DNA from 2 places in the Brevundimonas sp. Root1423 genome. Region 1 is predicted to be linked to the other one. Evidence: riboswitches for the same ligand, from Rfam matches in the RefSeq annotation. Region 1 holds a riboswitch; the other holds the start of a gene.
What was found. Region 1 has a riboswitch for glycine ahead of gcvT (glycine cleavage system aminomethyltransferase GcvT). Riboswitches for the same ligand answer to the same signal wherever they lie in the genome.

Region 1 (5,433 bases):
GCGGGACCGGGCTTTATCAATCTCAAGCTGGCCGACGCCGCCCTGTCGGCGCGGGCCGCCGAGGTCGCCGCCGACGCCGATCATTCCGGCGCCTCGACGGTCACCGCGCCACGCAAGGTGGTCATCGATTTCGCCGGCCCGAACGTGGCCAAGCCGATGCACGTCGGCCACCTGCGCTCGTCCATCATCGGCGAGAGTCTGAAGCGGCTGTTCCGCTTCCGCGGCGACACCGTCTGGGGCGACGCCCATTTCGGCGACTGGGGATTCCAGATGGGGCTGCTGATCGTCGCCGTGGGCGATGAGGGCAAGGCCGACGGTTTCCTCGCCGAGGGCGATGGCCCCTTCCCGGCCGAAAGCCCGGTCTCGCTTGAGGATCTGGAGCGGCTCTATCCCGCCGCCGCCGCCATGGCCAAGGAAGACGCCGGCTTCCGCGACCGCGCCCGCAAGGCGACGGCCGAACTGCAGGGCGGACGCCCCGGTTATCGCGCGCTATGGGCCCATTTCGTCGCCGTCAGCCGCACCGCGCTGGAACGTGAGTTCGGCGCCCTGGGCGTGACCTTCGACCTGTGGAACGGCGAGAGCGACGCCGACCCGGTCATGGCCGAGATGATCGCCCACCTCGAGAAGACTGGCCTGCTGGTCGAGGACGACGGCGCCCGGGTGGTCCACGTCGCCCGCCCCGGCGAGACCCGCAAGAAGAAGCTGGCCGACGGCTCGGTGATCGAGGCCCCCAGCCCGCCGCCGCTGCTGGTCATCAGCTCGGAAGGCTCGGCCATGTACGGCACGACCGACCTGGCCACGATCCTGGACCGCCGCAAGGCCATCGACCCGGACCTGATCCTGTACGTCGTCGACGAGCGGCAGGCCGAGCATTTCGAACAGGTGTTCCGCGCGGCCTATCTGGCAGGCTACGCGGCCGAAGGATCGCTGGACCACCTCGGCTTCGGCACCATGAACGGCCCCGACGGCAAGCCCTTCAAGACCCGGGCGGGCGGCGTTCTGAAGCTGCACGACCTGATCACGATGGCGGTGGAGAAGGCGCGCGACCGGCTGCACGAGGCGCATCTGGGCGAGGACCTCAGCGAGGCCGAGTTCGAGGCCATCGCCCACAAGGTGGCCGTCGCCGCCCTGAAATTCGCCGACCTCTCGAACAGCCGGACGACGAGCTACGTCTTCGACCTTGACCGCTTCATGAGCTTCGAGGGCAAGACCGGCCCCTATCTGCTGTACCAGGCCGTGCGCATCAAATCCCTGCTGCGCAAGGGCGCGGACCAGGGCGCGGCGCCGGGGCCCATCGTCATCGCCGAACCGGCCGAGCGCGATCTGGCCCTGACTCTGGACGCCTTCTCGCAGGCGGTCGCCGAAGCCTACGACAAGCGGATGCCGCATGTCATGGCCGAGCACGCCTACCGGCTGGCGCAGTCGTTCTCGAAATTCTACGCCGCCTGCCCGGTGTTGATCGCGCCGGAGGAGGCGACGCGGGGTTCGCGGCTGGCGCTGTCGAAGGCGGCGCTGGACCAGCTGGAGACGGCGCTTCGCCTGCTGGGCATCGACACGCCGGAGCGGATGTAGGTTAGACTGGGCGCCTCACCGGAGCCGCCCATGTCGCTCGACGCCTATATCGCCGGCCTGCCCAAGGCCGAACTGCATCTTCACATCGAGGGCAGCCTCGAGCCCGAACTGATGTTCGAACTGGCCCAGCGGAACGGCGTGGCCATTCCGTTCGACAGCGTCGAGGCGGTGCGCGCCGCCTATGACTTTTCGAACCTGCAGGACTTCCTCGACATCTATTACGCCGGTGCGAACGTGCTGCTGACGCGGCGCGACTTCGAGGACCTGGCCTTCGCCTATTTCCAGCGCGCCGCGGCCGACAACGTCCGGCACGCCGAAATTTTCTTCGACCCCCAGACCCACACCGATCGCGGCGTCCCGTTCGAGGTCGTGGTCGAGGGTCTGATCGCGGGCATGGACCGGGCGAAGGCCGAGTTGGGCGTCACCTCCGGACTGATCCTCAGCTTCCTGCGGCATCTGACCGAGGACGAGGCCTTCGCCACTCTGGAGGCGGCGAAGCCGTATCTGCACCACTTCATCGGAGTGGGACTGGATTCGTCCGAGGTCGGCCATCCGCCGTCCAAGTTCAAACGCGTCTTCGCCGCCGCCCGCGACCTCGGCCTTAAGCTCTGCGCCCATGCCGGCGAGGAAGGTCCGCCGGCCTATGTCTGGGAGGCGCTGGACCTGCTGCAAATCGATCGTATGGACCACGGCAACCGCTCGATGGAGGACCCGCGTCTGGTCGAGCGGCTGGCTGACGAACGGATGACGTTGACGGTCTGCCCGTTGTCCAACCTCAAGCTCTGCGTGGTGAAGGATCTGAAGGACCATCCCGTGCCGGAGATGCTTCGTCGCGGCCTGCACGTGACCCTGAACTCGGACGATCCGGCCTATTTCGGCGGCTATGTGAATGAGAACTATCGCCAGCTGGCCGAGGCCGTGGGCCTGACGAGGGACCAGATCACGCTCTTGGCCCGCAACAGCTTCGAAGGGTCCTTCCTCAGCGACGCTGACAAGGCCGCCCGGATCGCCGAAGTGGAGGCGTGGGCCGCCCGTTCCGCTTGACTTCGCGCCGGAGTCGGGGCCTAGGTCCGCTCGCTCTCGCGGGAGAGATCGGGGCCTTTTCGGAGGCTTCGGAGCCGAAGGCGCAACCGCCCCGGAAACGCTCAGGCAAACGGACCGCGAGGACATTCGGACGCTGGAAAGTCGCTCTTCGGAGCGCGCCGACGGAGCAAGGCGACCTCATTGAGGACGTCGGAATCTCTCAGGCTTCAGGACAGCGGGGGCGCGAGGACGGCGGAGCTTCCGCCTCAACACGCGACCGCGAGAGTTCAGATGACCGACGAAGCCCTGAAGACCACGCCCCTCAACGCCGCACACCGCGCGGCGGGCGCCCGCATGGTGGGCTTCGGCGGCTATGACATGCCGGTGCAGTACGAGGGCGTGCTGGCCGAGCACCGCTGGACCCGCGAACACGCGGGCCTGTTCGACGTCTCGCACATGGGCCAGTGCAAGATCACCGGCGAGGACGCCGTCGCCCAGTTCGAACGCTTCGTCCCCGGCGACTATGCGATCCTGAAGGCCGGCAAGCAGAAATACAGCCTGCTGCTGAACGCCGAGGGCGGCATCATGGACGACCTGATGGCCGGCAAGCCCGACCACGACGGCCTCTATGTCGTGGTCAACGCCGGCAACAAGGACGCCGACTTCGCCTTCCTGCAGGCCAATCTGCAGGGCGATGCGACGCTGAAGGTCCTCGACGACCGCGCGCTGATCGCAATCCAGGGCCCCGAGGCCGCCGAGGTCATGGCCGCCCACGAGCCTCTGCTGGCCGAGATGGGCTTCATGGAATGCGCCCGGCTGATGCTGTTCGGCTGCGACTGCTTCATCTCCCGCTCGGGCTACACGGGCGAGGACGGCTACGAGATTTCCGTGCCTGCCGATCAGGCCGAGCGCGTCTGGAACGAGATCCTGAAGGACGCCCGCGTCAAGCCGATCGGTCTGGGCGCCCGCGACAGCCTGCGCCTCGAGGCCGGCCTGCCGCTGCACGGACACGACATCGACGCCTCGACCAGCCCGGTCGAAGGCGCCCTGACCTTCGCCCTGTCCAAGTCGCGCAAGGAGCGCGCGGACTTCAACGGCGCCGACCGCATCCTGAAGGAACTGGCCGACGGCCCGGACCGCGTCCGCATCGGCCTGAGCGTCAAGGAAGGCGCCCCGGCCCGTGAAGGCGCCGAGATCGCCGACATGAACGGAAACGTCATCGGCGCGATCACCTCGGGCGGACCCTCGCCGACGCTGGGCCGCAATATCGCCATGGGCTATGTCCCGCCGAAGTTCGCCGAGCTGGGGACCGATCTGAAGGTCATCGTGCGCGGCAAGCCCGCCGCGGCCGAGGTCGTCGCCACCCCCTTCGTCGCCCAACGCTACTATCGCAAACCGAAAGCCTGAGGATCGGACCGATGCATTTCTCCAAGGATCATGAGTGGGTTCGCTTCGATGGCGACGTCGCCACCGTCGGAATTTCCAAGCACGCCGCTGACGCCCTGGGCGACGTGGTGTTCGTCGAGACGCCGGACGCCGGCAAGACTGTCTCGAAGGGCGACAGCTTCGCCGTCGTCGAGAGCGTCAAGGCGGCTTCGGACGTCTACGCCCCGGTCTCGGGCGAGGTGATCGAGGGCAACGCCGCCCTCGCCTCCGCCCCGGAAACCGTCAACGCCGATCCCGAAGGCGAAGGCTGGTTCGCGAAGATCAAGGTGTCCGACGCCTCGACCGACGGCCTGATGGACCGCGCCGCCTACGACGCCTTCCTCGCCACCCTCTGATGTATCGGCCCGGCGCCTTCGTCGAGGATGACCCCGCACAGCTGGCTGCGCTGATCGGCGCCAGCCCGCTGGCGAGCCTTGTCGTCCACGCCGAAGGCCGCCTGCTGGCCGCCCACGCTCCGCTTTTGGCCGAGCATGGCGCTGACGGCCGGATCACGGCCCTTGTCGGCCATGTCGCGCGCGCCAATCCTTTCTGGCAGGCGCTGACGGAAGGCGCGGAGGTGCTGGCCATCTTCACCGGCCCCGACGCCTATGTCTCGCCATCGATGTATCCGTCCAAGCAGGTCCACGGACGAACGGTTCCGACCTGGAACTATGCCCGGGTTGAGGCGCGCGGCCGGGCCTGCGTCGAGAGCGACCCCGCCCGGGTGCGCCCCTATTTCGAACGCCTGACCGAGGCGCTTGAGCGCGACCGGTCAGAGCCGTGGGCGGTCGACGATGCGCCGGAGCCCTATATCGAAAAGCTGCAGCATGCCCTCGTCGGCCTGCGGATCGAGATCGACGATATCCGCGGCGCCCTCAAGATGAGCCAGAACCGCAGCGCCGACGATTTCGCCGGCGTGCGCGATGGACTTGCCGCCTCCTCCTCCCTTTCCGATCGGGCCGTCAGCGCGCTGATGACCCACAACGCCAGACTGGACTGAGATGCGTTACCTCCCCCTGACGCCCGACGACCGATCCGCCATGCTGGCGGCCATCGGAGCCAAATCCATAGACGACCTGTTCGTGGACGTGCCCAAGGCGGCGCATCGCGACGGCTTCGTCGACCTGCCCCGCGTGGCGGGCGAGCTGGAGGTCGAGCGGGCGCTGGGCGCCATGGCCGCGCGGAACACGTCGGCCGGCTCGGCGCCCTTCTTCTGCGGAGCCGGCGCCTACAAGCACCACGTCCCGGCGACGGTGGACCACGTGATCCAGCGGTCGGAGTTCCTGACCAGCTACACACCCTATCAGCCGGAAATCGCCCAGGGCACGCTGCAGTATCTGTACGAGTTCCAGACCCAGGTCGCGAACCTGACCGGCATGCCGGTAGCCAACGCCAGCCTCTATGACGGCTCGA
Region 2 (5,433 bases), on a different contig from region 1:
GCGGTGACCGAACGGAACCGGGCGATCCTGGCCAAGGAATATTTCGACCTGCCCGTGAATTTCGACGGCGAACAAACGGCGACGGTCACCCAGGACCAGACCATCGTCATCCCGCGCGCCAGCGCCACCACCAGCGGCGACCATTTCGAAATCCTGGTCGGCTTCGACGTCACGCCGCAGATGGCCGAGTTCAACCGCTCGGGCAGCCGGTTCCGCGTCAATGCGGGCACGCCGGCCGCCACGCCTCCCCCGGCCCAGTAAATGACCGACCTCAGAACTGTCCTGGGCGAAGCGGTCGGGGCCGCCTTCGCCGCCGAAGGCGTGGACCCCTCGCTGGGACGCGTCACGACCTCGGATCGCCCCGACCTGGCGGATTTCCAGTCGAACGGGGCGCTGGCCGCCGCCAGGGCGCTGAAAGCCAATCCGCGCGAGCTTGCGGCCCGGGTCGCCGAGCGGCTGGCGGGTGATCCGCGCCTGTCCTCGGTCGAGGTGGCGGGACCAGGCTTCATCAATCTCAAACTGGCGGACTCCGCCCTGTCGGCCCGGGCCGCCGAAGTGGCCGCCGACGCCGGACATTCGGGCGCTTCAACGGTCGCCACGGCGCGCAAGGTCATCATCGACTTCGGCGGCCCGAACGTGGCCAAGCCGATGCACGTCGGCCATTTGCGCTCGTCGATCATCGGCGAGAGCCTGAAACGCATCTTCCGCTTCCGCGGCGACACGGTCTGGGGCGACGCCCATTTCGGCGACTGGGGCTTCCAGATGGGCCTGCTGATCGTCGCCGTCGGCGACGAGGGCAAGGCCGACGGCTTCCTCGCCGAGGGTGACGGTCCCTTCCCGGCGCAGAGCCCGGTCTCGCTGGAAGACCTCGAACGCCTCTATCCGGCCGCCGCGGCCATGGCCAAAGAAGACGCCGGCTTCCGCGACCGCGCCCGCAAGGCGACGGCGGAGCTGCAGGGCGGTCGCCCGGGCTACCGGGCGCTGTGGGCCCATTTCGTCGCCGTCAGCCGCACGGCGCTGGAGCGTGAGTTCGGCGCCCTGGGCGTGACCTTCGACCTGTGGAACGGCGAGAGCGACGCCGATCCCGTGATGGCCGAGATGATCGCCCACCTCGAGAAGACCGGCCTGCTGGTCGAGGACGACGGCGCCCGGGTGGTGCACGTGGCCAGGCCCGGAGAAACCCGCAAACGCAAGCTGGCCGACGGCTCCGTTATCGAGGCGCCCAGCCCGCCGCCGCTGCTGGTCATCTCGTCAGAGGGTTCGGCCATGTACGGCACGACCGACCTCGCCACGATCCTCGACCGACGCAAGGCCATCGACCCCGACCTGATTCTCTACGTCGTCGACGAGCGCCAGTCGGAGCATTTCGAACAGGTGTTCCGCGCGGCGTATCTCGCGGGTTACGCCGCCGAGGGTTCGCTGGACCACCTCGGCTTCGGCACCATGAACGGGCAGGACGGCAAGCCGTTCAAGACCCGCGCGGGCGGGGTGCTGAAGCTGCACGACCTGATCACCATGGCGGTGGAGAAGGCGCGCGACCGACTGCACGAGGCGCATCTGGGCGAAGATCTGACCGAGGCCGAGTTCGAGGCCACCGCCCACAAGGTGGCGGTCGCGGCGCTGAAATTCGCCGACCTGTCGAACAGCCGGACCACCAGCTACGTCTTCGACCTCGACCGCTTCATGAGCTTCGAGGGCAAGACCGGACCGTATCTTCTGTATCAGGCGGTGCGGATCAAATCCCTGCTGCGCAAGGCCGCCGAACAGGGCGCGACGCCCGGGCCCATCGTCATCGCCGAACCGGCCGAACGCGACCTGGCCCTGACGCTGGACGCCTTCTCGCAGGCGGTCGCCGAAGCCTATGAGAAGCGCATGCCCCACGTCGTGGCCGAGCATGCCTACCGGCTGGCGCAGTCGTTCTCCAAATTCTACGCCGCCTGCCCGGTGCTGATCGCGCCGGATGAGGCGACCCGAGGTTCGCGACTGGCGCTGTCGAAGGCCGCTCTGGACCAGCTGGAGACGGCCTTGCGCCTGTTGGGCATCGAGACGCCGGAGCGGATGTAGGCTAGACTGGCGGCTCGTTTCCGGAGCCGCCCATGTCGCTCGACGCCTATATCGCCGGCCTGCCGAAGGCGGAGCTTCATCTCCATATCGAAGGCAGCCTCGAGCCCGAGCTGATGTTCGAGCTGGCGCAGCGGAACGGCGTGACCATTCCGTTCGACAGCGTAGAGGCTGTGCGCGCCGCCTACGCCTTTTCCAACCTGCAGGACTTCCTCGACATCTACTACGCCGGGGCGAACGTGCTGCTGACGCGGCGCGACTTCGAGGATCTGGCGTTCGCCTATTTCGGGCGCGCGGCGGCGGACAACGTGCGGCACGCCGAGATTTTCTTCGACCCCCAGACCCATACCGACCGGGGCGTGCCCTTCGGGGTCGTCGTCGAGGGGTTGATCGCCGGCATGGACCGGGCCCGCGCCGAACTGGGCGTGACCTCGGGCCTGATTCTCAGTTTCCTGCGGCACCTGTCGGAGGAGGAAGCCTTCGCCACGCTCGAGGCGGCGAAGCCGTATCTGCGTCACTTCGTCGGGGTGGGGCTGGATTCATCAGAGGTGGGACACCCGCCCTCGAAATTCGAACGCGTCTTCGCCGCCGCCCGCGCGCTGGGCCTCAAGCTCTGCGCCCACGCCGGCGAGGAAGGTCCGCCGGCCTATGTCCGGGAGGCGCTGGACCTGCTGCACATCGACCGGATGGACCACGGCAACCGCTCGATGGAAGATTCGCGTCTGGTCGAGCGGCTGGCCGACGAACGGATGACGCTGACGGTCTGCCCGCTGTCGAACCTCAAGCTCTGCGTGGTGAAGGACCTCAGGGACCACCCCGTACCCGAAATGCTGCGGCGTGGTCTGCACGTCACCCTGAACTCCGACGATCCGGCCTATTTCGGAGGTTATGTGAACGAGAACTATCGCCAGCTGGCGCGGGCCGTGGGGCTGACGCGGGAGCAGGTCACCCTGCTGGCGCGCAACAGCTTCGAGGGCTCGTTCCTGGACGAGGCCGGAAAGGCCGCGCGGATCGCCGAAGTCGAGGCATACGCCGCCCGTCCCGCTTGACACCGACCCGGAGTCGGGGCCTAGGTCGCGGCGCTCTCGCGGGAGAGATCGGAGCCCTTTCGGGGGCTCCGGAGCCGAAGGCGCAACCGCCCCGGAAACGCTCAGGCAAACGGACCGCGAGGACGTACGGACGCTGGAAAGTCGCTCTCCGGAGCGCGCCGACGGAGCAAGGCTGGTCAGGGTTCTGGCGGCCGGAATCTCTCAGGCTTCAGGACAGCGGGGGCGCGAGGACGGCGGAGCTTTCCGCCCCAAGACGCGACCGTGGAGCCTGAACATGACCGACCAACCCCTGAAGACCACGCCCCTCAACGCCGCGCACCGCGCGCTCGGCGCCCGCATGGTGGGCTTCGGCGGCTATGACATGCCGGTGCAGTACGAGGGCGTGCTGGCCGAGCACCGCTGGACCCGGGAGCACGCCGGCCTGTTCGACGTCTCGCACATGGGCCAGTGCAGGATCACCGGCGAGGACGCGATCGCCCAGTTCGAACGGTTCGTGCCCGGGGACTATGCGGTCCTCAAGGCGGGCCGGCAGAAATACAGCCTGCTGCTGAACGCCGAGGGCGGCGTCATGGACGACCTGATGGCCGGCAAGCCAGATCATGACGGCCTCTATGTCGTGGTCAACGCCGGCAACAAGGACGCCGACTTCACCTTCCTGAAAGCCAATCTGCAGGGCGACGCGACGCTGAAAATCCTCGACGATCGCGCCCTGCTGGCCGTCCAGGGGCCCGAGGCCGCCGAGGTCATGGCCGCGCATGAGCCGCTGCTGGCCGAGATGGGCTTCATGGACTGCGCCCGGCTGATGCTGTTCGGCTGCGACTGCTTCGTTTCGCGGTCGGGCTATACCGGCGAGGACGGCTACGAGATTTCCGTTCCGGCGGATCAGGCCGAGCGCGTCTGGAACACGATCCTGAAGGACGCCCGGGTCAAGCCGATCGGCCTGGGCGCCCGCGACAGCCTGCGCCTCGAGGCCGGCCTGCCGCTGCACGGCCACGACATCGACGCCTCGACCAGCCCGGTCGAGGGCGCCCTGACCTTCGCCCTGTCGAAGTCGCGCAAGGAGCGTGCGGACTTCAACGGCGCCGACCGCATCCTGAAGGAACTGGCCGACGGCCCGTCGCGGATCCGTGTCGGCCTGAGCGTCAAGGAAGGCGCCCCGGCCCGCGAAGGCGCCGAGATCGCCGACATGGACGGCAAGGTCATCGGCACGGTCACTTCGGGCGGCCCCTCGCCGACGCTGGGCCGCAACATCGCCATGGGCTATGTCCCGCCGCAGTTCGCCGAACTGGGCACGGACCTGAAGGTCCTGGTGCGCGGCAAGCCCGCCGCGGCCGAGGTCGTCGCCATGCCCTTCGTCGCCCAACGCTACTATCGCAAACCGAAAGCCTGAGGATCGGATCGATGCATTTCTCCAAGGATCACGAGTGGGTTCGCTTCGACGGCGACATCGCCACCGTCGGAATCTCCAAGCACGCCGCTGACGCCCTGGGCGACGTGGTGTTCGTCGAGACGCCGGAGGCCGGCAAGTCGGTCTCGAAGGGCGACAGCTTCGCCGTCGTCGAGAGCGTCAAGGCGGCTTCGGACGTCTACGCCCCCGTCTCGGGCGAAGTGATCGAAGGCAACGCCGCCCTCGCCTCCGCCCCGGAAACGGTCAACGCCGATCCCGAAGGCGAAGGCTGGTTCGCGAAGATCAAGGTGTCGGACACCTCGACCGACGGCCTGATGGACCGCGCCGCCTACGACGCCTTCCTGGCCACCCTCTAAGCCCTTTCACGCACGGATCTCCCCGCCATGCGCTACCTCCCGCTGACGCCCGACGACCGCTCCGCCATGCTGGCGGCCATCGGCGCGAAATCCATCGACGACCTGTTCGTGGACGTGCCTGAAGCGGCGCGTCGCGACGGCTTCGTCGACCTGCCGCGCGTGGCGGGCGAGCTGGAGGTCGAGCGGGCGCTGGGAGCCATGGCGGCCAAGAACGCCTCGGCCGGCTCCGTGCCCTTCTTCTGCGGGGCGGGGGCCTACAAGCACCACGTCCCGGCGACGGTGGACCATGTGATCCAGCGGTCGGAGTTCCTGACCAGCTACACGCCCTACCAGCCGGAAATCGCCCAGGGCACGCTGCAGTATCTCTACGAATTCCAGACCCAGGTCGCGAACCTGACCGGCATGCCGGTGGCCAACGCCAGCCTCTATGACGGCTCGACCGCCATGGCCGAGGGCGTGCTGATGGCCACCCGCGTGACCCGCCGCAACAAGGCGGTGATCTCGGGCGGGGTGCATCCGCACTATGTCCGGGCGACCGAGACGGTGGTGCACGCCGTCG

Region 2: it holds a riboswitch for glycine, as region 1 does, so the genes downstream of both, gcvT (glycine cleavage system aminomethyltransferase GcvT) here and gcvT (glycine cleavage system aminomethyltransferase GcvT) in region 1, are expected to answer to the same signal.

The regions. Positions count from the first base shown of each region.
Region 1 is NZ_LMFL01000034.1:14,625-20,057, forward strand. Features, by position in the region: gene argS (arginine--tRNA ligase) at 1-1,572, shown strand, start outside; gene ASD25_RS18520 (adenosine deaminase) at 1,603-2,616, shown strand; glycine riboswitch at 2,646-2,743, shown strand; glycine riboswitch at 2,748-2,833, shown strand; gene gcvT (glycine cleavage system aminomethyltransferase GcvT) at 2,887-4,002, shown strand; gene gcvH (glycine cleavage system protein GcvH) at 4,014-4,376, shown strand; gene ASD25_RS18535 (FMN-binding negative transcriptional regulator) at 4,376-5,020, shown strand; gene gcvPA (aminomethyl-transferring glycine dehydrogenase subunit GcvPA) at 5,022-5,433, shown strand, end outside.
Region 2 is NZ_LMFL01000038.1:6,470-11,902, reverse strand. Features, by position in the region: gene ASD25_RS20520 (hypothetical protein) at 1-261, shown strand, start outside; gene argS (arginine--tRNA ligase) at 262-2,064, shown strand; gene ASD25_RS20510 (adenosine deaminase) at 2,097-3,110, shown strand; glycine riboswitch at 3,140-3,237, shown strand; gene gcvT (glycine cleavage system aminomethyltransferase GcvT) at 3,385-4,500, shown strand; gene gcvH (glycine cleavage system protein GcvH) at 4,512-4,874, shown strand; gene gcvPA (aminomethyl-transferring glycine dehydrogenase subunit GcvPA) at 4,902-5,433, shown strand, end outside.